DNA from 4 places in the Paenibacillus nitricinens genome. Region 3 is predicted to be linked to each of the others. Evidence: riboswitches for the same ligand, from Rfam matches in the RefSeq annotation. Region 3 holds a riboswitch; each other region holds the start of a gene.

Region 1 (7,820 bases), 2.0 Mb from region 3:
AGAGCTTTTTCGGTGCTGGATATTTAGCTAACTTCACTTTTGTTTCAGGATTCACAGTGAAGCCATGTCTGGCAAAATAGCTACTTAAGTCTAACCCCAGCACTTCAGAGGAGAACTCCACCAAATACTGCTGCTTGGAATTGTCGCCGTTCGGAAGGGAGACCTTCCGCTCGCGGTACAGCTTGGTCAGTTCTGTCCAGTAACCCGGATGCGCCAATTCTAACTGCCAATAGGCACCAAGCTGTGCAAATAAGCCCTGCTGATTCATAACCACTTTATTTTCTTCGATTACATATTTATATATATCACTTTCAAAAGGAATACGAGTATCCATCGAGTCCGCATAGACTGACATCAGCATAGACACCATATTATTGGTTACTTCACCATATTCTCGTTCTCCCATCGCCAAGCGATGCCCTATTTCATGATTCAATCCCCAGCCTGGATAGACTTTGTTAAAATCACCTAACATTGTCCCCACGGTTCCAAGTTGTATCCCTGTATGGTCCCCCGCTGCATACATCGCACCATAAGGCTGCATCAATCGGATATTCTCACGAATTAGCTTGGCATCATGAATCACACTACTGCCATCCAAGCCATAGAAGTCAAAGATCGTCTTCATCCAAGTATCATAGCCGGTTACGGTACCCAGCGGATCATTTCCTTGCGTAATAAACATGTTATAAGCTTCTGTCGCAGTGCCTGTGAAAATAACATGATCGCTGACCATTTCCACCACATCAATGAGCTTGCGATCTTGAACATTCGGATGCGCTGCCTTATCTTCATCTATTTTTTGTTTATAGGTGGTTAAGAAGGCTTTGAATTGTTCAGGATCTGTAATCTTGGTCATCATAGGGATCTTGGTAAGCCCCTCGAACCGGATCATAGGTGCTTTACCTTGTTCCTCCGCTGTATATGGATTGACGATATACACTGTACCGCCCTTAGTCACTTCATGTGCATAATAACTATTCGTCGCAAATTCAGGAACGGTTATTGTGTTTTTACCTGGACGCAATTTCACACTGCTAGCCCAAACGTTCCAAGCCGCCTCTTGTTGAGAAAAGACTAAAGAAGGCAATTTATCGCTCGAAGCTGCGTCCACATAAACGTTGATCGTATCTCCAGGCATTGCAACGAGACCTGTAGGCTGGTTGTTCGTACCGAAACCAATTCTCAGGTTTTCTTGCGCATGCTTTTTCATATCTCCACGTTGTTCCGCCTCAATGATGGTGCCTTCGGTTTGAATTTCACCATTCACTAGCTTCTTAGCTAAATCCAAAGAATCCTTCAGGATTGGATAGAGCGGATGTACTTTTGCCGCTTCTTCTAATTCGTTGATTGCTTCGACGCTATTATAAGCAGGAACAACCGCACTCATCGTGCCATCTGTGAAAATACCATTTACAGCTTCACTTACTTTATCCTCTGTATAAAATCTAAATTCGGCTGCAAAGGGTCTGTTGATATTGGCTTTTGTGAACTTGAATTTCAATCTTTTAAACTTCGTAGGTTCAAATTTAAACTCCAGAAAGTCATTCGTACTATTCGCGGTTCCGCTAGATACGAGCTGGAAGGTCTCTCCCTTACTTGTTTCTGATGCATAAATTTGAAAAGCCTCTGGGAAGCCTTTGCGGTTATCTCTAGCCAGGAAAGCCACTCTATCTAATACTTTCGCTTGCGCTAACTCAAACACAACTTCATTCGTGAAGCTGTCGTCATTGTTTTTATTGGTTTCCCAGTGTGTATTCGGTTGGTCATCGAGCATGTATTCCGGTTTCGTACCTGGGTAGCTTCCGCCGTTCACCGTTACTTTTGATACGTTTGAGTTGGGCATTCTATAAGCTTCGCTATAGGCATTTTCATATGCTGTACCATAGCCTTTTAGCTTCGAAACCTTAGCCGCTGTTGCCTCTATTTGATGATTCTCCAGAAGTACTTTTGCATTCTCTATATCTGCTTGAAACTGCGCGTACAGTGGATGTGTCTGCACTTCTTGTTCTAAAGCCGTTAATTTCTCCATCGTATTAAATGCTGCGCTAACTTGACTCAAGCTGTCATCTGTGAATAAATTTTTCATTTTAGCGGATACGGCATCTTCTTTGTAAAAAGAAAACTCAGCCGCACTCGCCCAATCTTGGTTAGCTTTTTTGAAGACAAATTTAAGTCTCTTAAAGGTTGCCCTGTCAAACTGCACCTCTACTACGTCACCTGCTCCGCCTTTATATTCTCCAGAGGATACTAGCGTATAGTCGCCTGCATCCGTTGTTGAGCCATAAATATCAAATTCCTGGGCAAACCCCTTACCCTTTGCGCTGGATTGTCTTGCAGCATATACGATTCTATTTAATTCAGTGGACTCATTGAATACAAAGACAACCTCATTCGTAAACGTTGAACTATTCGGTTTGCCCGTTTCCCAATGCGTACTCATATCGCCATCAATAGCCTTAGCTATAGGTGAACCTGAGTAGTTACCACCGTTATTGGTAATGGATTTAATATTCGCAGGATTCATTCTAAAAACATCATTATAAGCGCCTAGGATAGCCTTGCCGTACAGATCAAACGGAATAACTGACGCATTGCTTATTAGGTCAGCCTTGCTTTGTACTACAGTGTTCACTACAGTTACCTTGCTTACATCACTTGCTAAAGCATAACCTGCCTCACTCGAAAAGCTAGCTAACATGGCTGCCGATGTAGCGATTGCAATCATTTTTTTCATCTTTTCTACCCCCCAGATGTAATATTAATCTCTTCAATGCCTAAAAATGGGCACAAAAAAAACTACCCCGAAAGAGTAGCTTGATTGCAGCTAAAGTTGCATAAAAATTAAGACTTAATTTTTATTAAACCTTAAAAACAAAAAGCGTTATACACTCTTTGGCAGCTGGCTGACAATAGTCGTGATAACCTTAGTCCCTATAGCTTTGCGTCCCTACATTTCCATAGGTTTGCCTATGAAGTTTCGATTACATTACAAAGGTTAACATAACTATGCATCTTATTGCATGATTATTTGGTATGAAATTGATATTTGATCGACATAGGTAATTGCAATCAATTTCCTCTAACTGATCGATATTATTTATCAACTGTCCCAGACGAAGAGTGATACTTTAGGACTGGAGGAGCGTTCAACCTCCAAATAGTCGCCGAAACCAATTCCACACATCACCTGTGATCGGAATTAACCCAAAGCCATGCTCGCCAACCGCGATTAGACCATATGCCCATTGTCCAATAGCTACGGCTCCCCCAGCAATCCGTCCTATGGCTACCGCTCCAAATGCCGTATCCCCTATGGCGACAGCACCCAACGCTTTTTCGGCTATCGCGATCGCTCCTACAGCCACTCCTGCAATAGCAATCGCCCCAGCTGCGAAGCCAAGCCAGCTAAGTGCTATCGCTCCAAGTGCTAACCACATTCCTAGTGATATTGCACCCACGGATAGAACCCCTACGCTTATCGCACCTATGGAAATCAAGCCTACAGCTATATCTCCAATAGCAATTAATCCAACAGCTGTCTTCACACGAGGTCTGCTGCCATAACCCTGACCAGAGTAGCGACCTAAATTGCTGCGAATACTTACCACTGGAAATGAGGGAGAAGGCCACTGATAATCAATCTCTCGCCCTTCCCAGCCCCTGGAATCTGCCCAACGTGTGATGTATTTATGCCATTCCATATTCATCCGACCCCCTTCTCAATTACCTAAATTGTACAGCCCCGGGGCTCACCTGTAATCAGACTCTGACCTGAATTCATCTCATCCTCTAGACGGAGATCTACTCATTAGGATCACTGTTTGGGAATAGGGTCAGGTTTTCCAAATAAATATCCCTGAAACAACTGATAACCACTCTGCTTAAGCCATTCAAAGTCCTCTCTAAATTCCACTCCTTCTGCTAAGGGAACGGATTGGATTTCTAATGCCTTTTCTAAAAACTGTTCTGCTACTTTCTGTTTGTTCGGATCACTAGACACACCCTGAACATATTTCATATCCAGCTTCATGTAATGGGGTTTAAGTGCCAATAACATCTCGATTGTGCTGAAGCCTTCGCCAACATCATCTAGAGCGTATTCAAATCCCCGATCCTTGTAATATGTCAAAATAGCTTTCAAATGAGCAAGGTCATCCACTTTCTCCGTCTCAACAACTTCAAAGACAAAAAGAGAGGGATCTACGCCTAATTGATTGGCCAATTCAACTGTTGATCTTAGGCAGAACTCTGGAGCGTAGATCGACGTTGGGATAAAATTAATAAACGTTTTTTTATTTAAGGGTGCAGCACATTTTACAGCAGTCATTCTACATAACCGGTCTAAAGCATATAAACGGCCACGATTGCGTGCCGCCGTAAAGATCTCATTAGGATAGATAAGGGCTCCATCTTCTTTTTTAAATCTGGATAAGACCTCGTATGCAAAAATCTCTTCCTTTGCATTCACGATTGGCTGGAAGTGACAAATCACTAACCCCTTAGTGATAACCTCATCAATCCACTCCATATCAAGTACAGTGGGCATCTCGGATAGAGGTCTCCATGTTTGGTCATCTATACGGAATTCAATCTGCTTCGACGCCATATGATCATTACAGAAATCCAGAAAATCCCGCGCCCCAGCCTCTTTAATCGTAATCACATTTTCTTCTACCTTATGTATCGTATTGCTTCTACTCAAATGATGAATAACCTCAGGTAACATCCTTAGATTAAGCTCGCCATGAGCCTTAATTTCAAAATTCAGCTCTCTTACTACACAATGATTACAAGCCACATTCATAACCCCTTTCATCTTCGATTCTCTTAAAAAGCTCCCAGAACTACTATTCTCAATCAAAATCCGTTTACTCCAGTAAGTACGACAGGTCTAACACGGTTAACTGTTGATGTTGAATCTCAATAATCTTTTGCTCTTGCAGATCTTTAAGCACAAGGGTAGCCGTCTCCCTGAGCGTTCCGATTATATCCGCGAACTGCTGATGGGTCAGCCGGAGATTAATCCTCATCTCGCCTTGCTCCTCTATCCCGAATATTTGGTATAGTCTTCTTAGAGTAAAAATTGCACGCGCTCTCGCAGCATGAAATTTCATTTCGGGTAATAACCGATTCGATAAAAATAAACGATCCATTTGCAGCAGCATCAATTGTTCCTTAACTAACGGGTAGTGTATCGTTCATCGCCACCGCTGATATCACTCTTGCATTGGAGGGATGGATCACATCCAGATCGCCAAAGAAATCCTCTTTTCCAAAAAGAAGCTTCCATCTCATTATTCCTTTCTAAAACACGCCATAGTTTTGTATGCCAACATACAGATAATAAATCATTATCCTGTTATATTCTATCGTAACGATTGCCCATACCAATAACAAAGGAGAACCTTCTATGAGATATAATTTTGACGGAAAAGGACTTACAGAAACGCCAGAGATCGTGTTTGAGAGCAATCCTCTACTAGAACTGAGCATGTACAACAACCATATTAAAGAGATTCCCGATCAACTCTTCCTTCATGATGAATTAGAGGTACTAAATTATGCGGGTAATGACATCGAACGGTTATCCGAGAACATCGGTCGTTTAGTTCACTTAAGAATGCTTGATTTAGGCCATAATCGACTCAAGGTATTGCCGGAGAGTATTGGAGAACTACGGGGGTTGGATTCTTTTCTATACCTAAGTAATAATCAGTTCGAGCAGCTGCCGGAGCAGCTTTGTAATCTCCAGAAACTCAAGTATCTGAATGTAACAGATAATAATCTCAAGCAACTGCCTACTCTTTTAGGCGCAATGAGCAGTCTAATTGAATTGCGGCTATATTACAATCAGCTAGAAAGTCTGCCAGATTCAATCACACAAATAAAAGGGCTAAGAGAGATCCATCTGTATGGTAATCAACTGGTCTTGTTACCCGAGCATTTGGGTGCTATAGAAGAACTTCGGATACTTGATTTAAATGATAATCGAATCACTGAACTACCTTCATCCATCGGTAAACTAAGCAAGTTAAGAAAACTGAACCTTCGAAAAAATAAACTGAATCAGCTGCCTGAGCAAATAGGTCAATTAAGCAGCCTTGTTGAGCTTGACCTAAGAGATAATAACCTGCAAGAAATTCCGAAATCCCTTTTACAACTAGAACGATTAGAGAAACTGGATCTCAGATGGAATCACAGCTTGAAGGAAACAGACATTTTAGAGCAATTAGAGCAAAGAGGATGTATCGTTTATAAATAACAAAAAAGCCCCCTGTTAAAGAAGCTTTTCATTCAAATCTATGAAGTGGGTAACGCGGTTTCTCCCCTGTTCTTTAGAGGCATAGAGCGCTTGATCAGCTTTTTGCAGCAGGGTGTTTTCTGAATCGGCTGGAATAAATGTAGCTACACCAATGCTCACCGTTATCCGGCCCATTTCCCAAGTTGAATACGCGATAGACTGCCGTAAATTCTCAGCTATAGTCCTTGACTCCGAGATGTCTGTATTAGGTAAAAGAAGTATGAATTCCTCACCGCCATATCTAGCCGCAATATCCTCTTTACGAGATTGCAGTTTCAAGATACTCGCCATTTTCTCCAGCACATAGTCACCTGTCTGATGCCCATAGGTGTCGTTCACTTTTTTAAAATGATCAATATCTATAATACACAGCGAAAATGCTGTTTGAACTTGGCCGTACCCTACAATTTGCTCTTCCAGCTTCTCTTGAAGAAACCTTCTATTCTTCAGCCCAGTCAGCTTATCTGTATTAGATAACTCTACTAAAACGGCATTCATCTCCAGCAGCTCGGCTTGTTTCTGTTCAATTTCTAAATGAATTCGCTTGAGCTCGGCAAGCGCCTGATCCTTTTCCCAATAAGCCACTTCTATTTGCTTCTTGGCAGACCGAAGCTCCAGCTCATAGTCAATACGTTTTCCCATCTGTACCAGGATACAATCAATGACCTCTACACCTTCACACTCGAGCCTTCTGCCATTCAATAAATAGGGAACCGCTTTACCATCACTATCTTTCAGATTTATAAATAACTCTTCCACCTGTCCATTAAGATTAATAAAAGGATAGAAGTATGAATGAAAAATAAGCTTGTTTGCCGTAGACATGATAGATTCAAAATGCTTATGCACCAAATCAACCTGTTTATACCCCATACGGTCCAAAAACGTCTGATTTACATCCTTGATTATTCCTTCATGGGTAATAGAAACATAGCCACAAGGCGCATATCTTAATCGGTCATCCATGATCTAAATATCCTTTCAACACAGCATAATCTCATCTAGCTTACGTAAGATATTCATTAATTAAAGTGATGGTCTCCTCAGGATGGCTAATGTGTGGGTAATGCCCTTTAGCCTCCATTAAACGGAAGGTACTATTATTCAAGTGTTTATGTAGATATTCTCCAGCCGCTATAGGTACGATACTGTCATCCGAGCATTGTAGAATAAGTGTAGGGATTGTAGCCTTAGGTAGATCTTCCCTATGATCTGAAAAGAACGTAACTTCTGCAAATTCCCTTGCAATAACAGGATCTGCCGAGATAAAGCTGCGCTCCAGCTCTTTCGTTAACACCGGGTCAGGGTTGTTCATAGCAAGAGGTGCCATAAAGCTAGCCCAGCCAGCGAAATTCATCTCCATCATCTCCAGAAGCTCAGTAATATCACTTTTCTCGAAGCCTCCGAAATAAGTATTCCCCTCATTTAAATAACATGAAGAAGGACCTATCATAATCATTTTATCAAAATAATCCGGCCGCTCAATCGAAGCCAGCATCCCGATCATAGAGCTAAT
Region 2 (7,820 bases), 2.9 Mb from region 3:
GCGTCACTACCCTCCTGCGTCACCCCATCGCTCATAGCGGATTACGGTGGTACAGTAATTTCAAACTGTTGTCCTTCGACTACGCCTTTCGGCCTCGCCTTAGGTCCCGACTTACCCTGAGCGGACGAGCCTTCCTCAGGAAACCTTGGGCTTTCGGCGGATCAGATTCTCACTGATCTTTTCGTTACTCATACCGGCATTCTCACTTGTATGCTGTCCAGCGCTCCTTACGGTACACCTTCAACCCACATACAACGCTCCCCTACCCCAGATACATACGTATCTAGCCATAGCTTCGGTGGTGTGTTTAGCCCCGTTACATTTTCGGCGCAGAGTCACTCGACCAGTGAGCTATTACGCACTCTTTCAATGGTGGCTGCTTCTAAGCCAACATCCTGGTTGTCTGTGCAACTCCACATCCTTTCCCACTTAACACACACTTGGGGACCTTAGCTGATGGTCTGGGCTGTTTCCCTTTTGACAATGGATCTTAGCACTCACTGTCTGACTCCCGGCAATAAGTATATGGCATTCGGAGTTTGACTGAGCTTGGTAATCCTTGCGGACCCCGCACCCAATCAGTGCTCTACCTCCACTACTCTTATACCGAGGCTAGCCCTAAAGCTATTTCGGGGAGAACCAGCTATCTCCGAGTTCGATTGGAATTTCTCCGCTACCCCCACCTCATCCCCGCATTTTTCAACATGCGTGGGTTCGGGCCTCCAGTGCGTGTTACCGCACCTTCACCCTGGACAGGGGTAGATCACACGGTTTCGGGTCTACGTCCACATACTAAATCGCCCTATTCAGACTCGCTTTCGCTGCGGCTCCGTCTTCTCGACTTAACCTTGCATGTTAAACGTAACTCGCCGGTTCATTCTACAAAAGGCACGCCATCACCCATTAATAGGGCTCTGACTTTTTGTAAGCACACGGTTTCAGGTTCTATTTCACTCCCCTTCCGGGGTGCTTTTCACCTTTCCCTCACGGTACTGTTTCACTATCGGTCGCCAGGTAGTATTTAGCCTTAGCAGATGGTCCTGCTGGATTCATACGGGGTTTCACGTGCCCCGCACTACTCGGGATCCGTCTCGGAGAGAACACAGTTTAGGCTACAGGGCTTTTACCTCTATCGCGGGCCTTTCCAGACCTCTTCGCCTACCATATTCCTTTGTAACTCCATGTGAGACGTCCCACAACCCCTAAGAGCAAGCTCTTAGGTTTAGGCTGTTCCGCGTTCGCTCGCCGCTACTGACGGAATCACTATTGTTTTCTCTTCCTCAGGGTACTTAGATGTTTCAGTTCCCCTGGTCTGCCTCTACATCTCCTATGTGTTCAGAGATGAGTAACTGCGAATTACCACAGCTGGGTTTCCCCATTCGGACACCCCCGGATCAAAGCTTGCTTACAGCTCCCCGAGGCAGTTTCGTTGTTCGCCACGTCCTTCGTCGGCTCCTGGCGCCTAGGCATCCTCCGTGTGCTCTTATTAGCTTAACCTTGATTTTTCCGCAGGAAAATATCATACAATGACATTTCTCTTGGAAAAATCTCACTAATAACATTTACTTGTTTACACAAGTTGCTAAAAGATGTTCTAAAACGCAAATTCGTTTCGGTATCCAGTTTTCAAGGATCAAGTCTTACTTGAGAGCTTAAACTCTCAAAACTGAGCAACGAGTGAGTGTTCGAACCCGAAGGTCCTATTTTGGAAGTTTAACTTCCGATTTGAATGTTTCCATTGCAGGAAACGATTCTCCATAGAAAGGAGGTGATCCAGCCGCACCTTCCGATACGGCTACCTTGTTACGACTTCACCCCAATCATCTACCCCACCTTCGGCGGCTGGCTCCCTTGCGGGTTACCCCACCGACTTCGGGTGTTGTAAACTCTCGTGGTGTGACGGGCGGTGTGTACAAGACCCGGGAACGTATTCACCGCGGCATGCTGATCCGCGATTACTAGCAATTCCGACTTCATGCAGGCGAGTTGCAGCCTGCAATCCGAACTGAGACCGGCTTTGATGGGATTGGCTTCACCTCGCGGTTTCGCTTCCCGTTGTACCGGCCATTGTAGTACGTGTGTAGCCCAGGTCATAAGGGGCATGATGATTTGACGTCATCCCCACCTTCCTCCGGTTTGTCACCGGCAGTCACTCTAGAGTGCCCAACATTACTTGCTGGCAACTAAAGTTAAGGGTTGCGCTCGTTGCGGGACTTAACCCAACATCTCACGACACGAGCTGACGACAACCATGCACCACCTGTCTCCTCTGTCCCGAAGGCCGCCACTATCTCTAGTGGATTCAGAGGGATGTCAAGACCTGGTAAGGTTCTTCGCGTTGCTTCGAATTAAACCACATACTCCACTGCTTGTGCGGGTCCCCGTCAATTCCTTTGAGTTTCAGTCTTGCGACCGTACTCCCCAGGCGGAGTGCTTACTGTGTTAACTTCGGCACCAAGGGTATCGAAACCCCTAACACCTAGCACTCATCGTTTACGGCGTGGACTACCAGGGTATCTAATCCTGTTTGCTCCCCACGCTTTCGCGCCTCAGCGTCAGTTACAGCCCAGAAAGTCGCCTTCGCCACTGGTGTTCCTCCACATATCTACGCATTTCACCGCTACACGTGGAATTCCACTTTCCTCTTCTGTACTCAAGTCACCCAGTTTCCAGTGCGACCTCAGGTTGAGCCCAAGGTTTAAACACCAGACTTAAATGACCGCCTGCGCGCGCTTTACGCCCAATAATTCCGGACAACGCTTGCCCCCTACGTATTACCGCGGCTGCTGGCACGTAGTTAGCCGGGGCTTTCTTCTCAGGTACCGTCACTCCGGTAGCAGTTACTCTACCGGACGTTCTTCCCTGGCAACAGAGCTTTACGATCCGAAAACCTTCATCACTCACGCGGCGTTGCTCCGTCAGACTTTCGTCCATTGCGGAAGATTCCCTACTGCTGCCTCCCGTAGGAGTCTGGGCCGTGTCTCAGTCCCAGTGTGGCCGTTCACCCTCTCAGGTCGGCTACGCATCGTCGCCTTGGTGGGCCGTTACCCCACCAACTAGCTAATGCGCCGCAGGCCCATCCCTCAGTGACAGATTGCTCCGTCTTTCATTCTTTCTTCAGGAGAAAAAAGAAATTATCCGGTATTAGCTACCGTTTCCGGTAGTTATCCCAGTCTAAGGGGCAGGTTGCCTACGTGTTACTCACCCGTCCGCCGCTAAGTTACTTTGAAAGCAAGCTTTCAAAGTAACTCCGCTCGACTTGCATGTATTAGGCACGCCGCCAGCGTTCGTCCTGAGCCAGGATCAAACTCTCCAATTAGTATTGAAAAGAGCGATATGCTCATTTTGAAACATCTGACGAGAAAATTAATTCTCACGATGAAATTTCAAAAGCGTAAAATACGCTGTGAAACTCATCAGTTTTGGATATCACTTTCGTGATTTCCTACTCACTCGTTGTTCAGTTTTCAAAGATCAAGTTCTCGTTGGCGCCGTTTAATGTCTCAGCAGCAACTCTTATAATATATCATGTTGTTCTCAGTAATGCAAGCTTTATTTTTCGAAAGCCGTTTATATCACTCTCTCAAACATTGCCTGTACGCTTTCCAACAACGCTTAACTATAATAACCTATCTATTCATAGAAAAGCAACCCCTAATAGAAAAATAAACAACTAGCTTAATAATTAAGCTAGTTGTTTATTTAATAGAGTTATGATTCTAACGATGCAAATTAATAGTATTTTGCTGCAGTATACTTACTTGAAGCCTTAATAAAATCTGCATTCTTCTTACTCTTCGCTGCCGATGCATCTACCGTAGTATCAATAGTAACCCATTTCCCATCCATCAGTACTTCATTCCATGCATGATATTGGGTAACGTAGCTAGTATTCCCCATCACCAACTTAGCAGGCACATCTACACTACGCAGCATTGCGGCAAAAAGAGAAGCATAGTCATAGCAGATTCCTTTTTTAGTATTCAAAGTGTTGTTAATGTTCGGAATATAATCTGTTGTTACGTTATTAGCAAGAGAATAATCGTATTGTACATTAGCAACTACATAGTTATAGATTGCCTTAACTTTTTCTTCATCTGTTGTTTTGCCTTTGGTAAGCTCTTTTGCCTTAAGGATCGCTTTATCAGAAGAACTCCATTTCACATTCTGTACGGAGCCCAAATATACGGAATTCGAGTCACTCATGGTTACATCTACTACTTCGGAATATAACGATTTGTATTTATTTCCGGTGGTGTTCTCAAGAACAGAAACCTTATAAGTACCATTACCTTGTTGTAAAGGGAAGTCCTCCGCTTGTCCAGAAGCATATAAGTTATATGTATAGCTGCTGTTGTCTTTAGTGATCATGAGTTTGATTCTTTTATCTTTCGGAATATCATAGTTAATCCCAATAACACCTTGAGCCACTTTTGATGTAATCAACCAGCTCGCATCTACACTTGCGGCTTGAGCTGTGCTTACCGGAACCGCAGTAATTAGTACGAACAGCGCCACCATCATAAAATAAACCTTTTTCACGGATAAAACCCCTTTCGGTAGCTGGCTGCCATCCTTTCGGGAAGGCCCTTTAGCTTTGCGTCCCTACCTTTCGATAGGTTTGCCGTTATCGTATAAGCTCTATCTGTTCTAATTTCACTAGACAAATTAACAGAATCAGTCCTAGTAGAAATATGAATCTAAGATTCTTATATATTTTATAAAAACAAAAAAAGCCTCTTCATTCGGTAACTGGCTGCCATCCTTTCGGGAAGGCCCTTTAGCTTTGCGTCCCTACCTTTCGATAGGTTTGCCGTTTATCGTGTTTAGCTTTTATAGTCTTATACTACCATATTTATCCTCGTAAACAAGAACAAAATTGCTAGATTTACTATTATTTTATAGTTATTTCTCTGTATTTGAGTTCTCTTGTTATTTCTCGTCAACGATTAGGAAAGCTTGGCATGAACAATCAAACGATGTGTAGGATCTACTAGTGGGTCACACGTAATTAGGGTAAGAATTTTATCTTTGTTATTCCCGTCTAGAACAGATACATCACTAGGAAGTACAACAGAAATATCATAAACCTCGTAATTATAAGTCTGATCGCTAGTTTTTACCGTAATCGTATCCCCAATCACAACCTCATTCAATCGGTTAAACAATCTGCCCGTAGTTCTAGCTCTATGCGCAGCTATTGCAGCGTTCCCTATTTCTCCTAATGGAGTTGTTTCTTTCATATGGGCCGCAGCATGCTTCATATTCGCTTTAGTAGCCCCTTCTAATACAGGCAGCTTCAGATCGATCTTATCGATCTCAATTAATGCGATGACTTTGCCACCCACTTCAATTTCCGGTTCCGGCTTTTCTGTTTCTTGCGGCTGTGCTTGTGCATCTAGAACGGATTCCTCCGCTAGTAGCTGAGTGACCTCGGCATATCTGCTCTTCAGATCAGGTGGTGGAGTGCTTTCAGTGGTGCTGAGTTCAGCTGATTCTAATAGCTTATCCTGCTGCCAGTCGTTATACCATTCGTTAGCTTTTGGATAGAGCATGATAAGGATCCCAGCCAGTATGAGCACGTACGAGAATTTACGCATGATTGTCACCTCCGTGTATTGATTCTCTTGATTTTAGAATACCCATTTACGACTTCCGAAGAAATTAATGATCACCGTAACAAAGGTTACTAATACCTTGGAGATCAACACTTGAATGCCTAACTTGTCAGTCAACAGATGCATTAATAGCAGCGATATCCCTAAGACCACCAGATTCAGCATGATAAACTTCAACAACTGTACCTTATCAAAACCTTCTTTTTTGCCACGATCGCGATCCCGAAAGGTTACTTTTTTATTCAAAATAAAGCTATTCGCTGTCCCTGCACTATAAGAAATCACCTGTGCCAATGCATATACCATCCCAAGTGAGTTCAGTAATGTGAAGATTACGAAATCAATGAGGGTATTTACCAGACCTACAGCATTAAATTTGAGAAACTGTATGAAAGCAGTCCGCAAGTTCTTATCTGACATCATTATAATCCTTCCGGCGATCCACTTCTTCTTCGTTACGATATCCTATGGTCTCACTGACAATATACAATGGTCTATCCTTAGACTCGTCATAAATCCGTCCAATATACTCACCGATTACACCTAGCAGCATCAGAACGATACCGTTAAAGAGCAAATTGACGCCTACAATGGAAGCCCAACCCGGAACCGTCCATGAGGTGAAAAAGATTCTTTGAAACAATACGAAGAATAAATAGAGAAAGCTGGAGAAGGAAAGAAAGAATCCGACATACGTAGCAATCTTAAGTGGCTTATGCGAAAAAGAAGTGATCCCATCCAGCGCAAAGCGAATCATTTTCTTAAGAGGATACTTAGTTTCTCCTGCAAATCGTTCTTCCCGCTCATATTCCACCATCGTCTGCTTGAAGCCGACCCAGCTCACTAAACCTCTGACATACCGATTTTTTTCCTTGAGACCCCGCAAGACATCACATACCTTACGATCAATAAGACGGAAGTCACCTGTGTCCGTAGGAATGTCTACACTTGTCATGCTGCTGAGCAACCGATAAAAGATCTTAGCCGTTACTTTTTTGAACATCGTTTCTCCACGGCGCTTCAGCCGCTTCGCGTACACAACGTCATAGCCCTCTTTCCACTTCTCGATCATTTGCAAAATGACCTCCGGTGGATCTTGAAGGTCAGCGTCAATAACAACAACCGCTTGACCTTCGGCATAGTCCATGCCAGCTGTAATTGCTACCTGATGTCCGAAATTACGCGAGAAGTCAATTAGCTTGACGCATTCATCCCGATCACTGATCTCCCGAATCATCTGGGCCGAACGATCACGACTTCCGTCATTAACGAAGACTAGCTCATAAGTATCGCCGCATTCGTCCATTACTTTTTTCAAACGTTCATAAGTAACGCTAATTACTTGCTCCTCATTGAACATGGGTACAATTACACTATATCTGGCTTTCACCTTTATTCCTCCTAAAAGCTTTATGGAGCGTTACAACTTTCTATTCCTCATAATAACGCTGTAAGCATAAACTTATTGTTATAGATATTTTGAAAAAATCTTAGAAAACCCAAGATGGGAACCAACGCAGCATATCCTTCACATAATCTCCGCTTACCTGCATCCCTGATAGGACTGGGTAGAAGGCGACAAAGAGCAGTAAAGCAACAGCCACATAGATATAACTAACATAACGAGCCTCAGGATACTTACTATCTAACAACTTCATTATATATACAATACCAAGAATCATAAAAGGCACCATAGCAAAATAATGGTAGATAAAGGTTTCCCTTGGGACAAGCATCCACGGAACATATTGTGAGAAAAATGCGATCCAGATCATATAAAGGTTCTTATCCTTGCGTTTCAGTGTAATCCACAGCGTTGCCAGCATTGCGAATATACCCGTCCACCAGATAAGCGGATTCCCCATAGTCACTATACTGCTGACCTGACCTTGCGGCAATCCTTCACTGCCACTGAAGAACCAGACGGGTCTCTTCATAAACGGCCATTGCCACCAGGAGGACGCAAAAGGATGTGTAGCTACAAGCTGACTGTGATAGTTGTACATGTTCTTTTGAGAATCAATCAAGCCTTTTATAGTAAAGCCCTCTGCGGAAGCAGATAAACCCGGAACAAAAGATAAACTATAAATAATGACCGGTATGATTACGAAGAATGCAATACAGCTAGCTAGTGTAATAATGGTATTCTTCCAGAATGAATTTACGGCTTCGCGACAAGTGCCTAGCAGTTCCTTGTCTTTG
Region 3 (7,820 bases):
TTCGGTATGGAAATTCTTGCTTTTGATCCTTTCCTAACAGCTGAACGTGCTGAAAAGATGGAAGTGAAATTGGCTTCCGTAGACGATGTTGTTCGCGGAGCAGACTTCATTACTGTGCACACTCCACTTACTCCGGAAACACGCCATATGATTTCTCGCCCACAATTCGAGGTGATGAAAAAGGGCATGCGCATCATCAACTGTGCCCGTGGTGGTGTAATTGATGAAATGGCGTTAGTAGAAGCTATAGATAGCGGTATCGTTGCTGGCGCCGCGTTTGATGTATTCGAAAAAGAGCCGCCACAAGCGGATCACCCCTTCTTATCTCATCCAAAAATCATCGTGACGCCTCACCTTGGCGCTTCTACGATTGAGGCTCAAGAAAATGTGGCGATCGATGTTTCAGAACAAGTATTGCATATTCTGCGTAATGAACCGTTCATTAACGCGGTAAACATTCCTCCAGTGGCTCCAAGTGTAATGAATAAGCTTCAACCTTACTTCACGCTTGGGGAAAAACTGGGTAGCTTTGTTACCCAAATTGCTGCTGCTGCTATCCGTGAGATCCATGTGGAATACGCCGGTGATCTTTCGGATGTTGATACCCAACCACTAACCCGCTACATTGTAAAAGGCGTGCTCTCCCGCCACTTTGCAGAGGACGTTAATATTGTGAATTCCATGCATTTGGCGAAAACACGAGATGTGAACGTAGTAATAACTAAAGCTTCTAAAACAAAAGGCTTTACCAATCTGATTACTGTTACTCTAAAAGCTGATCGTGACCAAGAGTATCTTGTTGCCGGTACCCTGCTGCAAGGCTATGGAGAACGAATTGTTCAAGTGAATAAGTTCCCAGTTGATATTGCTCCTGAAGGTCATCAAATCTTTGTATCCCATAACGACAAAGTAGGGATTATCGGACTCGTGGGTACATTGCTTGGCGAGAATGATGTAAATATCGCATCCATGCAAGTAGGACGTAAAATTGTTGGAGGTGCTGCAATCATGCTGCTGACCGTTGACAAAGCTGTTCCTAAGCATGTCCTTGTGAAACTCGCTGGATTACCAGAAATTAATACTGCTGAAGAAATCATCCTTCTTTAATCTATAATATAGAAAGGCCATTCCAGAACGTACTGGAGTGGCCTTTCTTTAATTTAACGAATCTTTTTCTTCCTATATTATGAACGAAGGGATTATCCTTCCATCAATATCAGTAAAGCCATACTTTTCAGCAAGCTTTCCAACCACCTGCGGCTCACCGGACATAGAGATAACCTCTGGATCAGCGGCTAGTGCAGTCACTGCTCGACCAATATATCTCGTCGATTCACTCATTTTCAGTTCCTCAACTTCTTGCCAATGTTCCTCATCTGTATTCATGGCTTCTAGAACCGCTTCTGTTCTCATCCATCCAGGTGAAAGTGGAATAACCGCAATACCGTCATCCTTTAACTCCTTCGACAATCCGAAAGCCATACGTAAAAGTGCATTTTTAGAAAGATCATAATAAAAGTTGCCTAAATATTTATAATGATCCCAGAAGGTTGTATGGATAATTAGACCACCAGTTTTTGCCTTGCGCATGAAGGGGATTGCGTAATAATTGGTGATCATTTGTGCTCTCACACCGGCATTAAACATATTGTCCCAATGAGCTGTAGGTAACTCCCAAAAAGGCTTCTGCTCAATAGTTAAATCATTGCCTCCCCATACATTGTTAACTAAGATATCGAGTCGCCCCTTCTCTTCAGCGATTTGACGGATCACTGCTTCTGTTTCCTGATCCTTCGTATGGTCACATCGTATTACCGCACCAGAACCCCCACTCTCTTTTATTTCTCTAAGTACACTATCTATACTCCCCTTAGTATGTTCTGTGGCGGATATATCTGTGGTCCTCCCTGTAATATAGACAAAAGCGCCTCTTCTTGCTAATTCTAAAGCGATTCCCCTCCCTGCACCTCTGCTGCTCCCGGTAACCAAAGCGACTTTCCCTTTCAATGTCATAGCCTTCAACCCTTTCCACATAAATTCGGATTTCAATATTCTGTGATCATTCCTTACGTTTTATAAGTATAGCCCGTATATATGACATCAACTGACATATATAATATAATCATGATTTAGAAAAGATTAATGGTGATCGTCCAATAATTAATTCGAGGAGGCACAATAGCCTAATGAGAGCCGACCGTTTGTTATCTATATTGCTTCTGTTACAAAATCGCGGAAAAATGACTTCTAGAGAACTGGCCCAAATACTCGAGATATCAGAACGAACTGTGTTTCGTGATATGGAAGCATTAAGTGCTTCAGGGATACCCATTTTAGCTGAACGTGGCCGTGAAGGAGGCTGGATGCTTACTGAAGGGTACCGAACCTCCCTAACGGGAATGAAGCCACAAGAGATTGGTTCACTGCTTCTGTCCACTGACGCATCTATATTGAAGGATCTGGGGATACAAGACGATTTCTCTTCCGCTGTTCTCAAACTAGAAGCTGCATCCTCACACCGAACTAGTAACCCAGCACATCACCTAAGCGAGCGTATTCATATTGATGGTGCTAGTTGGCATCCTTCAGATGAGACTTATCCGTTCCTTTCTGTACTGCAGGGAGCACTTTGGGAGGACCGTAAAGTTAAAATCACTTATCTCCGGAGTAATGAGACTACAGTCCGTTTCATTGATCCTCTTGGCTTGGTTGCAAAACGCGGTGTATGGTATGTCGTAGCCAAAAGCGAGGATGAACTAAGAACCTTTCGTGTGTCCAGATTAGTTAACGTTGAGGAGACTCATGAGGGGTTTAAAAGACCTGATGACTTTGATTTAAAACAGTACTGGGAAGAGTCCACCATGGCCTTTAAAGCAGCACTGCCAAAGTATCAAGTAAAGCTAAGGGTTAGAACATCTGTCTTAAAAGAATTACAGCGAGAAAGATTCGTCTCTGTCCAATTGATAGAGCCAACCAGCAATGCAGAGTGGGTGAACGTAGATGCCGAATTTAATACGATCGAGTCTGCCTGCCGGATAATCCTTTCTTTTAGTCCCTCAGTTATTGTACTTTCACCACAAGAACTTTTAGAGATGGTAAAGTCTGCTATCACAAAAATTTCCGCTATTTATGAGGATTTTTGACACGAAATCTAAAGAACTGCTCCTAAAAGAAGATTTATGTCAGTTCTTACTATAGACCAATCACCTTTAAATCCCATATAATAACACCAATACATAATATTAATAAGGAGGACATTATACCAATGAACTGGATGCATAAACTTCCGTTAAAACAAAGAATTGTTGCCGGATGTTATCTCATTGCCGCACTATTTGCCATTCCTGTTTTAGTTACTTTTATGATCTTAGGCAACATTATTTTGGGTATTGTTCTAATCGTTGTTCTTGCTGCTTTAACTTTACCCGTGGCCCGCTTTATCGAGAGAACGCTTACATCTTCTTTTGATGACATCGCGAATGTATCTCATAGTATTTCTAAAGGGGATTTTACTAGTAGAGCTGACGAGAACGGGTCTATGGGGGACGTAAGTCGTTCCTTTAATACTATGATTGACAAGCTCAAGAAGATTTTGACAGAAGCATCGCAGATCACGCGCCAGGTTATGGATGCAAGCCGTGGAATCGAAGATAAGAATCAGAACTTAAAAATTGTCATGGCACAGGTAGCCTCTTCGTCAAATGAGCTAGCTCTTGGGGCAAATGAAATATCTACGGATATCGCTGAAATGACAGAATCTATTAAAGATATTGAGAATAAAGTCTCCAATTATACGAACTCAACGAAAGAAATGAACAGACGTTCAATACATACATTAGAACTAGTTGAACAAGGGCGCCAATCCGTAGATACTCAAGCTGAAGGCATGCGCAAAAACATCCAGGCTACTCAAAAAGTAGCGGATACTATCGAGGCCTTGTCTCATAATGCTCGCGGAATAACGATGATCACAAAGACCATCACTGAGATCGCTGAACAGACTAACCTGTTATCGCTGAATGCCTCCATCGAAGCAGCACGTGCCGGAGAACATGGTCGAGGATTTGCAGTAGTCGCACAGGAGGTCCGTAAGCTTGCCGAGGAATCAACGGCTTCAACAAAGGAAGTCTTTGGTTTAGTTCGGAGCATTGAAACTGATATTAAACAAGCGATTGACAATATCGCTATCAACGAAGAAGTCGTACAGGTACAGAATGAGATGATCACTCAATCTGCTCATATCTTTGCTCAAATTGTACAAAGTGTGCAGTATATTACCGAGCAGATCTCTTCCTTCTCTTCTGAAAGTGATCTTATGCTGGAAAGTGCCTTGAAAATCTCAGGTGCAATAGAAAATATATCTGCAATCACTCAGGAAACTGCTGCTGGCACCGAAGAAGTATCGGCTGCAATGAATGAACAAATTAATGCCCTGCAGTCCGTCGCAGAAGAAACTGAGAAAATGACACAGGCCGTATTTAATCTACAGAAAACGATCCATATCTTCAAGTTTTAAACAACTTGCATAACGAATAAACCAAGCCATAAACCGTCCTCTAAGTTTGTCTTAGGGGACGGTTTATTTTCTATTATTTCATAGGTTTGACAAGACTTTCGTCAAAATTCGAGTTAATTTGCGATAATATATTGACAAAGGATGATCCCAAGGAATATATTGTAAAGGAAAATTATTCTTATAAATTTTAAATTAATATAGGCAAAATCTTCGAAAGAGGATGACGCAAAACCATGGATCTACAGCCTCATTTTTACTCTGAGGCCATGATTGCCAGGTTGCTAAGGACCCGGGACGGCTGAACTATTGTTCAGTCTTTACGGCGATTTACGCCACCAACCTGTGCCCTTTTTCGGAGCACAGGTTTTCTATTTTTGAGTTTATTGATCAATCAGATCACTTCGAAAGATCAATAACATAATAAATATTAATCAACTTGTGAGGTGTATCTTTTGAAGACAGTCGCAGATTATATGGCGGAAGCACTACGTAACCTCGGAGTGACCCATTCTTTTGGGATCATTGGTAAATCGATTTGTCCCGTAGTTCTTAAGATGGTAGACTATGGTATTGAATTTATTCCAGGGAGACATGAATCCAGCTCCGGATTCGCAGCAGCTGGATACGCGCTGAAAACTGGTAATCTAGGCGTAGCATTTGGTACTTCTGGTCCAGGCGGAACTAACCTGCTTACAGCAGCAGCACATGCGAAAGCCAACAACTTGCCAGTGCTGTTTATTACGGGCCACCAATCTATTAAAGAGCTTGGAATCCCCCAATGTCAGGACTCTTCCTCTTACTTAGCTGATTTAGCGGAGATGTTCAGACCTGCCACCTTGTTCAGTAAACTTATTGAACGCGGTGATCACTTTAGTACTATTTTTAATCATGCGATTTCAATTGCTCTTAACCAACGTGGGCCTGTTCATCTTTGTGTGCCGTTTGATGTACAGACAGAAGGATTGGAAGAGTGCAATATTGTAATTCCCGAACGCGAATCTCTAGTAAGTCTAGCGAATATCGACAGAGTAGTTGATGCTATCAATGCCTCAAAGAATCCTTTGATTATTGCAGGTAAAGGGGTCAATCGATCTGGGGCGCATAGCCAGCTTATTCAGCTCGCTGAAACTTTTAATATACCAGTAGTAACATCACCTGGTGGTAAAGGGGCTATGGTTTGGGATCACCCACTCTATCATGGTCCTATTGGTGTTGGAGGTTGCACCCACGGGGATGACCTGTTGAATAAAAGTGATCTATTTATAGTTCTAGGATCACGATTAAGTGATATGACCGTCTGTAACCTAAAACGGGAGAATCACCCGACAACATTAATTCAATTTGATATTGATCCGACCTTTGTTGGAAAAATCTTGTTCTCCAAAACGATACCAGTCACTGGTGATCTACGTGATAACCTAGTGTGCTACCTAAATCATATTGATCCTAATCATATTACTAAACGTGAAGCTATCCCTTATGTAGATTATTCAGAAGAGCTTCCCAGTCTGAAGAATCTTTCCCTTGCGTCTATTATGAGCACGATGAGTGATCTGATTCCTGACAATAATACAGTATTTGTTGATGACGGCAGTCATGGATTCAATGCTGCTAAATGGTACAAGGTTAAGAAACCAGGCAGTTTTGTATTTGATGCTTATTTTGCTTGCATGGGTAATTCTATCGGTATGGCTATTGGTGCAAAGGTTGCAGCTCCTGAAGAAACTGTCTTCTGTATTACAGGTGATGGCTGTTTTATGATGCTAGGTACAGAAATAAACACCGCCGTCTGCAAAGATATCCCTGTCATCTTTATCGTAGTAAATAATAAGCAACTCGATATGGCGCTTAAAGGGATGGAAAAAACTACTGGCCGTATTGATGGAACGATATACGAAGTCCCAATGGACGTTGTGAAATTTGCCGAGTCTCTAGGAGCGACAGGCTACAAGTGTGAGACTGCGGAACAATTCTCGACTGCAATTAAGGACGCCGTTGCTCTTAACCGTGTTGCAGTTATTGAATTATTAACAGACCGTGATGAAGTCCCTCCGACTGCACACCGTACTTTGAACCTAAATTAGGAGGCTCACTATGAAAGATAATGTTAACAGTGGTCTGAACCACTTCACGAATCTCTCAGGAGACTATGGCGCTAAAGCACTAGCTCCGATTAAGGAACATTTCCCTGACTTGGCAGAATTCATCATGGGTAATGCGTATGGAGATATTTTTCAACGCAATACCATTGAAGCTGACTGGAAGGAAGTCTCTGTTATTTCTGCTCTAATTGCAATGGGCCAGTTCGATCAATTAGGAGTTCATTATGTTATGGCTCTTCGTGTAGGAGTTACTGTAGAACAGCTCAAAGGGATTCTACTACACTTAGTACCCGCTATAGGGGCACCTAGAATCATCACAGCCTTTAATATTCTTCTTGAAACCATAGAAGAGATCCAATAAATAATAATTCGACATAAATATACACATTTCGTCTTTATTATTGTGATTTAAGAAGATAGATTACTATAGGAAAGATCGAACGTGGAGATAAAGTTCTGTCCTGGACAGTGGGCGCTGGATGGAAAAACGTAACATTTGTTATTGAATATCAAGCGTTACAACATAAAAAGCGGCAGGCCAAGGATTAACCTTAGCTTGCCGCTTTTTATGTTGATCTGGTCTTTAGGACTCGCTAGCAAAGAATAACCCCTTTTCAGTTAGCGCACACCTTATTTCATCAAGCCCTTTTGGTCCCATCTCATGGAGTGCCCGAAGTGCAGGCTTTGAAAGTCCACTCGGTAGATCAGATTCTGTTCCGTTAACCATGGACATATGCATCTCCCTGATTACTGATATCTTTCATGTTTTTCCCAACCCATGGTACGCGCTACAGCGTCTTTCCAGGCGTTGTAACGTCGTTCACGCTCATCTATACCCATTTCAGGTGAAAAAACCCTCTCAGCTTTGTTAAAGCTTTCTAGTTGTTCTCTTGTCCAGACTCCTGAGGTTAATCCAGCCAGAAGTGCTGCCCCCAGCGCAGTCGTCTCCGCATATGTAGTTCGAGTCACTTCACTCCCGAGGATATCAGACTGGAACTGCATCAGCAAATCATTACGAACAGCTCCCCCATCTACACGAAGTCCGGTCAATGGCATGCCTGCGTCTTTTTCCATCGCCCCAATTACATCTCTAGACTGAAATGCTAGCGACTCTAACGTTGCTCGTACCAAATGTGCCGAGGTCGTCCCTCTTGTCAGACCGAAGACTGCTCCACGTGCGTACATATCCCAATAAGGTGCAC
Region 4 (7,820 bases), 2.7 Mb from region 3:
ACCCGATCCGATGCCAAAATCTCATCTGCATCATGTGTAATCATAAGAATCGTATACTTTCCTTCCGCTCGCATATCCTGCAAAATACCAAGAAGATCATTTCTGCTTCCTTCATCCAACATAGAAGAGGCCTCGTCAAAAATGACGATGCCTGGTTCCATAGCAAGAATGGAGGCGATAGCGACACGCTGCTTTTGACCTCCAGACAGCTCACCTGGGTGTTTGGACAACAGATGATTTATTCCCAGCCTCGTCGTATAAGCGTGTAATCGTTCAGCCATCTCTTCGTACGACAAACAAAGCCCTTCCAGGCCGAATAAGATATCTTCCTCTACAGTGGCTCCAATAAACTGATTATCTGGATTTTGGAACACCATACCGATGCATTGCCGAATGCTTCCGATCGTCTCCTCACTGAGTTGCATACCACTAACCACAATTTCACCAGCACTCTTAGGCAGCAAAGCATTTAGTAGCTTAACTAGCGTAGACTTCCCGCAGCCATTGGGGCCAACCAAGCTAACCCATTGTCCCTGTGAAATAGATAACGTTATATTTTGAAGAATCGGATGCTCAGGATCATAACCAAACGATACCCCATCCAAAGAGATGACAGCTTGTCCTTCTCCCTCTAACTCTTGACCATCATATGATTCATTCATGTTAGTCATCCTTCCGCTGATGTGACTAATCAGTCCAAAAACTCTTCAAACAACGATATTTTTGACAATGAAGCCACCAAATAACGGACTGCATAGCCCACGGCAATTCCTGTTACTACTCCAGTGATCAGCAGCATGGGAAGATAATAAAAAATACTAAGGGACGAGAATACCATAGAAGCTGCCAGCAGCTGACCGATATTATGTGCAATTCCACCAGCTATACTAATTCCGATCAAGCTTATACTTTTACCTTTGCCACTAAGCAGCATTAACACGAACATTACAACAAAGCTAAAAAGCGAACCGAATAAACTGAACAATAAGCTCGAAAAGGTACCTAGCAGAAATGCAGTAAGCAGTGTTTTGAGAATGACAAGCAGGAAAGCGTCCCGTCCACGTAAAAAGTAAATACAGGTCAAAATCATAATGTTAGCTAGTCCAAGTTTAGCACCTGGCACCAGTCCCATCCCTGATAATGGGATCTGAGCCTCTATTAGACTGAGCACTACCGCCACTGCGGCAAAAATCGCAATAATTACCGTTCTTTTTAAAGCTGTTGCAGATTCACTACTGGACATAGGCATCTATATCATCCTCCCCCGACGCACTTGTGATCTCCACTAATACTCTATGTGGTAGACAGACAATCGTCTGTTTGGGCAGGGTAATAAAACCAAAACCTAGGCATACTTGATCCGGGCAATCGGCATCGTACATTTCAATCCCGTAATCATGCACCTTCAAGATGTTATAACCACGTTCGGTACGGACCTCAATGGTTTGTTCTTCTTTTGTAAGCTTTACCGTTTTAAATAACTCGCCGTCCACAGTCACATTGGCTACGAGATTTTTACCGGCCCCACCTTTATCATCATTGTCCGAAAACCATCTCGGTACGAGAAAAGCGAGCGCAGCAATCAATACGATGGAAATCAACCACACATCTGCGCGTTTCATATAAATCTCCCTTATTTTTTAATTAAAATCCAGACTTATTAATTATAACGGTCTGCCCTCAATCCTTCAATCAATGTTGGGGTTTTATGTAAGTTTTAAAGACCTGTTCACAAAATAGGCACGCAAAATAACCCCCACAGACTCAAGCCTTTCGCTTCGAGCAAATTCAGGTGTAATTTGCAGCGTTTGCAAAAATTAAACTTACACTTTAGCCCATTTGAACCGAGATTGCCCATCTCTTCTGGTTTACTAGCTTTTCCGAAATATTCCACAATTAATCTAGTCTAAGTCACATTCGGATCTGAAACGCCCCCTCTGGAGACTTGTTCCCCTCCTAAGCAAAACCATCCTTATCTTGGAATTCATTATTATATTTGCCTTTTAAACAATACTGTGTTATATTTATATCGTATTTGTTTTTCGATATATTGTATATCCCCATCAAGAAGATGTCAGGCCGACTATTTTACACTTCGGCAATTTGGACACAGAGGCTTCATGTTTTCTTGCAGAAACTTTCCTTTTTATGAGATTAAATTCGAAATATAGCATTCCGATTCACACTGGCGCGGTCAATGGAGCCGCAAGGGCAAAAGAGAGGTAGGGCTTTTGTCGTATTGGAAGGATTATTCTCGCCACACGGCTGCTGGAAATAACAAGGAATTAAGACACCCGTTACTCACGAACGGCGGGGGATGAATATAACGAAAAAGCATGGCTGTACGAACCTTACACAAGGACACATGCCATGTGTGGAAAAATATAGGCGCCCGATAACCGCTACCAAGCGGATATCGGGCGCTGTCTACGTTCAGGGCCACTAATTTACATATTGATTCACAAAAGCTGTTACTACATTTATGTAACCCGTTTTATCCGTATCATAAGCTAATCCATGCCCCGCTTGCGGCACTACGAACTTCTCTTTTGGACTCTGACATGCCTCATATAATTCATTCATCATACTATATGGTACAAAATTATCAGCATCCCCATGAATAAAAAGAATCGGCACCTTCGCCTTACGCACCTGTTTCAAGGCAGACGCTTCACTAAAACCATACCCTGCTTTCAAACGAGTAATTAGACTTGCACTTTGGATAAAAGGGAAGCTTGGCAAGTGATACATACGCCTTAGTTGGTAAGCTAATTGTGCTTTAACTGAGCTGTAAGCGCAGTCCGAGACAATAGCTTTGACCTGCGGTGGGAGATTTTCACCTGAGGTCATTAGCACTGTAGCACCGCCCATAGAAACCCCATGAAGCACAACTTGAGCACTGAGCCCAGTCTTTTCTATTATATATTTAATCCAGTGTAAATAATCCTTGCGCTCATGCCATCCAAAGCCAATATAATTTCCAGCGCTTTCCCCATGTCCCCTGGCATCGGGAATCAGGATATTAAAGCCCAGTCTCTCGTAATAGATTTTGGCGTACGCCCCCATATCCTTCCCTTTTCCAGAATAACCGTGGGCTAGAATCGCCGTACGACCTTCAGCACGATCCGAAAGGAGCAAATACCCTCTTAGTTGTAGCCCGTCCTCAGATGTAATCTCCACATTCTCAAAGCTCTGACTGGAGATCCAATCCTTCCCCTCACCCCAAGAAGCCCCGGCAACCGGGGGATCAACCTTCAAGTCACGATTAGTACTCAGGAATTCCTTCGGTGCTCGTTTAATAGCAATGCCATAAAAGAAAAAGCCAGCATAGATCAGAGCTCCAATGACGATGACAGCACTAATGAAGAACCATACCAATTCGTCTTCCCCGTCCTTTCCTTATGTTCGTTGTAAATCAGTATAACATCTACTTAGAATGCGCCAAAATATAACAATCATGACAAAATAGAGCCGCCATCGGAATATGTCCCGAAAGCGGCTCTTCTATTCTTCACGGCTTAGCTTGCGTTCACGCTATAATCACCGTTTATTATTTCTTGTTCGAGAATCTATTTCTCATTAGCAGTCCGATAAGAGCAAAACCTAGACCTGCTGCATAATAAGGAACTGGACTTGATTCTCCCGTTTTTGGCAGTTCATCCACAGGTGGATTACCTAGCGGAATTGTATCATCCACTACTGCAATATCCTCTGGTGACGGCGTTTCCGTTGCCACCGGTCCTAGTGGGATTTCATCGTCGTCAACAAGGACTTCTGTATTGCTCGACGGGGTTGGTGTGGGTACTGGTGCTGGCGTCGATGAAGCTACAGGACCCAGCGGCACAGGGTCATCATTAACAACAATAGTGCCAATTACAAATGATGGTGTTGGTGTCGGAAACACCGGAGGCTCCGGCGTTGGCGTTGGTGTCACTTCCGACGACGATGTCGGTGTTGGTGTTGCCTCTGGCGACGATGTCGGTGTTGGCGTTACCTCTGACGACGGCGTCGGTGTTGGCGTTGCTTCCGGCGACGGAGTCGGCGTTGCTGTTGCCTCTGGCGACGGTGTCGGTGTTGGCGTTGCTGTTGCCTCTGGCGTTGGCGTCGGCGTTGGTGTTGGCGTTACTTCCGGCGTTGGTGACGGCGTCACGCTCGGCGTTGGCGTTACTTCCGGCGTTGGTGACGGCGTCACGCTCGGCGTTGGCGTTACTTCCGGCGTTGGTGACGGCGTCACGCTCGGCGTTGGCGTTACTTCCGGCGTTGGTGACGGTGTCACGCTCGGCGTTGGTGTTACTTCCGGCGTTGGTGACGGTGTCACGCTCGGTGTTGGTGTTACTTCCGGCGTTGGTGACGGCGTCACGCTCGGTGTTGGTGTGTGCGTTGGTTTTGGTGTGTGTGTTGGCTTTGGTGTCGGTGTTGGCTTTGGTGTTGGTGTGTGTGTTGGCTTTGGTGTCGGTGTTGGCTTTGGTGTGTGTGTTGGCTTTGGCGTCGGTGTTGGCTTTGGTGTGTGTGTTGGCTTTGGCGTCGGTGTTGGCTTTGGTGTGTGTGTTGGCTTTGGCGTCGGTGTTGGCGTCACGCAAGGCGTTGGCGTTGGGGCCACAGTCGGCGTTGGCGTCGGGGCCACGGTCGGCGTTGGCGTCGGGGCCACGGTCGGTGTTGGTGTCGGGGCCACGGTCGGCGTTGGCGTCGGGGCCACGGTCGGTGTTGGTGCTACGGTTGGCGTTGGCGTCGGTGTTGGTGTCACGGTCGGCGTCGGTGTCGGTGCAACGGTCGGCGTTGGTGTCACTGTTGGTGTCGGCGTCACTGTTGGCGTCGGCGTAGGAGGCGACTCTACCCCTTCATATGGATACCAATGCATCTGCACACCACCAGCAAATCCTTTCGCAATCAATGTCCCATGCAGTTCTCCGGAATTATAAGTTACTTTTGCAAGCGGAGCTAGAATAGTTCCTTCTATTGTTAAACTTCCAATGTTTACAGTGCTAGCTTCATAAAAATTAAATAATACCTTGTTAGGGCTGCCTCCCCAAATTTGAAAGCTTGGAATTTCAACTGAACTTCCGCTAACGTTAACGATAACTGTGGCGTTATTTGCAATATTAAACTGTAAGCCATTAGCACCAACGAAATCAGCAGCACTTAGATTAAGAACGTTAAATGATTCCGGAGCATCAATTGTTATTTTCCCATATTCCTTTTTGAAAGTTCCGACTGTAGCAAGTGAAGAGAATTCATTAGAACGTCCAATAAGATATTGCTCTTCATAATCAAAATCAATAGGTGTCCCTTTTCTCGCTGGTTCTTTAAGATCTACACCGTTTCTGATAAAAACACCACCATGAACGGATGCTCCATGAACAGTCCCATTAGTAAAAGTGATGTCATTGCCAGCAATAAGGACATCTCCACCTGGATTATCCTTGGATACGCCGTAATTCTGCAAAGTAATATTACCTTTGGCCGCCAGGCGCCCGTGAACCTGATCATTAGATTGATTGAAGTCACCAAGGATAAAAGTATTAAAATTTCCTGCAATGCCTAACACAGGTGTAGGAATATACGGAAGCACAGGCCCTGCCGCACTGACCAAATAACCACCTCCAGAAAGCCCACTACCCACCATCAAAATCCCCGCTATTACTAATGAGAGCAACGGTTTCATTCTTCTTTTCAAAATGCGCACCTCCTAAAACTATGATTTATAATTAAACAGAATAATTACCAGAACTCTAAAGAACCTAATAACAAAAAAAGACCGCCAAAAAAGAAGTAGAATTCCCTTCTCATGGCAGTCGGACGGTCATAGTGTCTTTTAGACACTTTAGACTCCTGAACTTTGCGTCCCACCCTTTCAGGCGGTTTGCTATTATCATGATTATATATGTATAGCCTTTGCAAATTAGAACTAGTAGCTTAAGCATCCTATTAAATAATGGTCTATGACTTTTAATACTTTGGAACTAACAATAGTTTAGCGCTCCATCCCCACAATTGTCAATCAATTCCTTTTGATATTTACACGCGTAAGCAAGCACAAAAAAAGCGCCAAAAGGCGCTTCACACAAAGGTTTTCCTTCAATTTTAAAGTAACTTTATCCAACCTAATATCGATATCCATAATGGAATACTTAGAATCAGACCAAATACCATTCCACGGGCGAGACTTTCTTCCTCTTTCATCCAAATTCTCCCTTTATATAAGTCTGAAGCATTAATTTTTATTATTACAATTTTAATATATTTTATTCTTTCTAATTTAGTTGTGAATTTAATCACATTGTACTAGCTGTTTAGAAATACCATTGATTATTTTTGGAATATCGGGGTAGAATACGAATATACGTTCCCATTAGGGGTGATGAGATTCATGCATAGAGCTGAAAGCAGGGACAATATGCTGGTGAAATCTTATTTATTGCTTCCGATGATTTTATCAGCTTTCGAACGGGACTCCGCCATTCTATCTGCACATTTACGAACACCCGCCCCCTATCTGGAGGTTCTTGAAACAGCCGCAGCAGTTGCTACAACAGATTTAAGAGATGTTCGTTCAGAGATGAGAAAACGGGGAATCAAGGTTTATGAGCAGAACAGACTTAATGCAGGGATCGAAGCCAAATTTATATGTCGTGGATACCATGAACGAATGCTGCTATTAAACGACATTGTCGCTGCCCAAGCTGCAATTCATATGCGCAGATATCTCGGTCTGGATATTTCATCTTTTAAGAGCTATGAAGAGCAGTATCAGATTAAGTAAAGCCGCGTAGAGGCTGTCCCCCTTCCCCCCCATTTCCATTAGCGAACAAAAAAATAGGCCTTACCATGGGAGTTGGCAAGACCTGAGAGATTTATACCACAAAACACTGGGGGGTGTTTGGTGTCTTCAATATAAACCTTGAACCTGAAAATAAGATGATGCTCACATGAAAATTACATTAAAAACATCAATTCGTCGCTTAGACTATCCGCTTGACACTTTTGATTTCCAACCAAAGTAGCCCGCTTCGCCGACAGAAAAACCGACCGATGGATAGTTAGCCACGAGTGCTTTGAACTAATTGTTTTAAAATGATATAGTGGGTTCGTTGCTCGCAGGATGACTTGATAGCTGGTTGTAAAACATAATAAAGTCGAGACCTGAGTACGGAGAAGCAATAGGCGTTTGCCTTTTCGTTATATTTTCTGAAGGAGGGTAATAGCCCATGAGTGATGAAATCTGTATACCACCTGGCATTCATCAGAAGGACACTAGCTTCGGCTACACCTTGTCTATCATTAGTGGTAAATATAAAATGACTATTCTCTACTATCTCTCTGAAAACAAGATCGTGCGATTCAATGAACTGCAACGAGGTATCGGTACAATACCTTTTAAGACGTTAAGTGTTATGTTGAAAGAACTGGAAGCGGACTGTCTCGTCAGGCGCGAGGAATTCCCCCAGATTCCCCCTAAAGTTGAGTATTCCTTGACTGAGAAGGGCCAATCGCTTATTCCGGTGCTGGATATGATGTGCACTTGGGGAGAGAAAAATTCCGTTCCAGCCGCGCAAGAGATAACAGTACCGTTTACGATTTAGCGACGACTTATGACAAAAGCAGCATTTCCATTAATGAAAATGCTGCTTTTTGTTTCAATTCTAATTACATATTATCGATAAATTCAACATAGCCTTGCGAACTGATGTCCAATTTTTTAAAATAATCCGTACTTCCTACCGTCTCAGATTCCGTACCATAAATGGCATAGAAGGAACGATAATCAGCGTTGCAGTAAACAAAAGTCGTGTCAAAGGGAGATAAAATACGGTCAAGCCCGT

What was found. Region 3 has a riboswitch for cyclic di-GMP ahead of ACN6KS_RS20650 (thiamine pyrophosphate-binding protein). Riboswitches for the same ligand answer to the same signal wherever they lie in the genome.
Region 1: it holds a riboswitch for cyclic di-GMP, as region 3 does, so the genes downstream of both, ACN6KS_RS29490 (NPCBM/NEW2 domain-containing protein) here and ACN6KS_RS20650 (thiamine pyrophosphate-binding protein) in region 3, are expected to answer to the same signal.
Region 2: it holds a riboswitch for cyclic di-GMP, as region 3 does, so the genes downstream of both, ACN6KS_RS03345 (transglutaminase-like domain-containing protein) here and ACN6KS_RS20650 (thiamine pyrophosphate-binding protein) in region 3, are expected to answer to the same signal.
Region 4: it holds a riboswitch for cyclic di-GMP, as region 3 does, so the genes downstream of both, ACN6KS_RS02585 (choice-of-anchor A family protein) here and ACN6KS_RS20650 (thiamine pyrophosphate-binding protein) in region 3, are expected to answer to the same signal.

What each region holds. Positions count from the first base shown of each region.
Region 1 is NZ_CP183948.1:6,628,807-6,636,626, forward strand. Features, by position in the region: gene ACN6KS_RS29490 (NPCBM/NEW2 domain-containing protein) at 1-2,737, opposite strand, end outside; cyclic di-GMP riboswitch class I at 2,895-2,981, opposite strand; gene ACN6KS_RS29495 (hypothetical protein) at 3,150-3,704, opposite strand; gene ACN6KS_RS29500 (EAL domain-containing protein) at 3,818-4,819, opposite strand; gene ACN6KS_RS29505 (helix-turn-helix domain-containing protein) at 4,872-5,168, opposite strand; gene ACN6KS_RS29510 (leucine-rich repeat domain-containing protein) at 5,414-6,265, shown strand; gene ACN6KS_RS29515 (sensor domain-containing diguanylate cyclase) at 6,281-7,270, opposite strand; gene ACN6KS_RS29520 (alpha/beta fold hydrolase) at 7,311-7,820, opposite strand, start outside.
Region 2 is NZ_CP183948.1:737,872-745,691, reverse strand. Features, by position in the region: rRNA gene ACN6KS_RS03355 (23S ribosomal RNA) at 1-1,497, opposite strand, end outside; rRNA gene ACN6KS_RS03350 (16S ribosomal RNA) at 1,762-3,319, opposite strand; gene ACN6KS_RS03345 (transglutaminase-like domain-containing protein) at 3,733-4,542, opposite strand; cyclic di-GMP riboswitch class I at 4,556-4,636, opposite strand; cyclic di-GMP riboswitch class I at 4,745-4,825, opposite strand; gene ACN6KS_RS03340 (class D sortase) at 4,950-5,600, opposite strand; gene ACN6KS_RS03335 (GtrA family protein) at 5,634-6,041, opposite strand; gene ACN6KS_RS03330 (glycosyltransferase family 2 protein) at 6,028-7,008, opposite strand; gene ACN6KS_RS03325 (phospholipid carrier-dependent glycosyltransferase) at 7,109-7,820, opposite strand, start outside.
Region 3 is NZ_CP183948.1:4,628,432-4,636,251, forward strand. Features, by position in the region: gene serA (phosphoglycerate dehydrogenase) at 1-1,107, shown strand, start outside; gene ACN6KS_RS20635 (SDR family NAD(P)-dependent oxidoreductase) at 1,180-2,013, opposite strand; gene ACN6KS_RS20640 (helix-turn-helix transcriptional regulator) at 2,187-3,143, shown strand; gene ACN6KS_RS20645 (methyl-accepting chemotaxis protein) at 3,266-4,516, shown strand; cyclic di-GMP riboswitch class I at 4,707-4,802, shown strand; gene ACN6KS_RS20650 (thiamine pyrophosphate-binding protein) at 4,960-6,600, shown strand; gene ACN6KS_RS20655 (carboxymuconolactone decarboxylase family protein) at 6,611-6,979, shown strand; gene glpK (glycerol kinase GlpK) at 7,366-7,820, opposite strand, start outside.
Region 4 is NZ_CP183948.1:571,346-579,165, reverse strand. Features, by position in the region: gene ACN6KS_RS02605 (ATP-binding cassette domain-containing protein) at 1-662, opposite strand, end outside; gene ACN6KS_RS02600 (Gx transporter family protein) at 692-1,249, opposite strand; gene ACN6KS_RS02595 (NusG domain II-containing protein) at 1,233-1,622, opposite strand; gene ACN6KS_RS02590 (alpha/beta hydrolase) at 2,443-3,378, opposite strand; gene ACN6KS_RS02585 (choice-of-anchor A family protein) at 3,551-5,674, opposite strand; cyclic di-GMP riboswitch class I at 5,785-5,875, opposite strand; gene ACN6KS_RS02580 (hypothetical protein) at 6,368-6,760, shown strand; gene ACN6KS_RS02575 (winged helix-turn-helix transcriptional regulator) at 7,206-7,580, shown strand; gene ACN6KS_RS02570 (NAD(P)H-dependent oxidoreductase) at 7,645-7,820, opposite strand, start outside.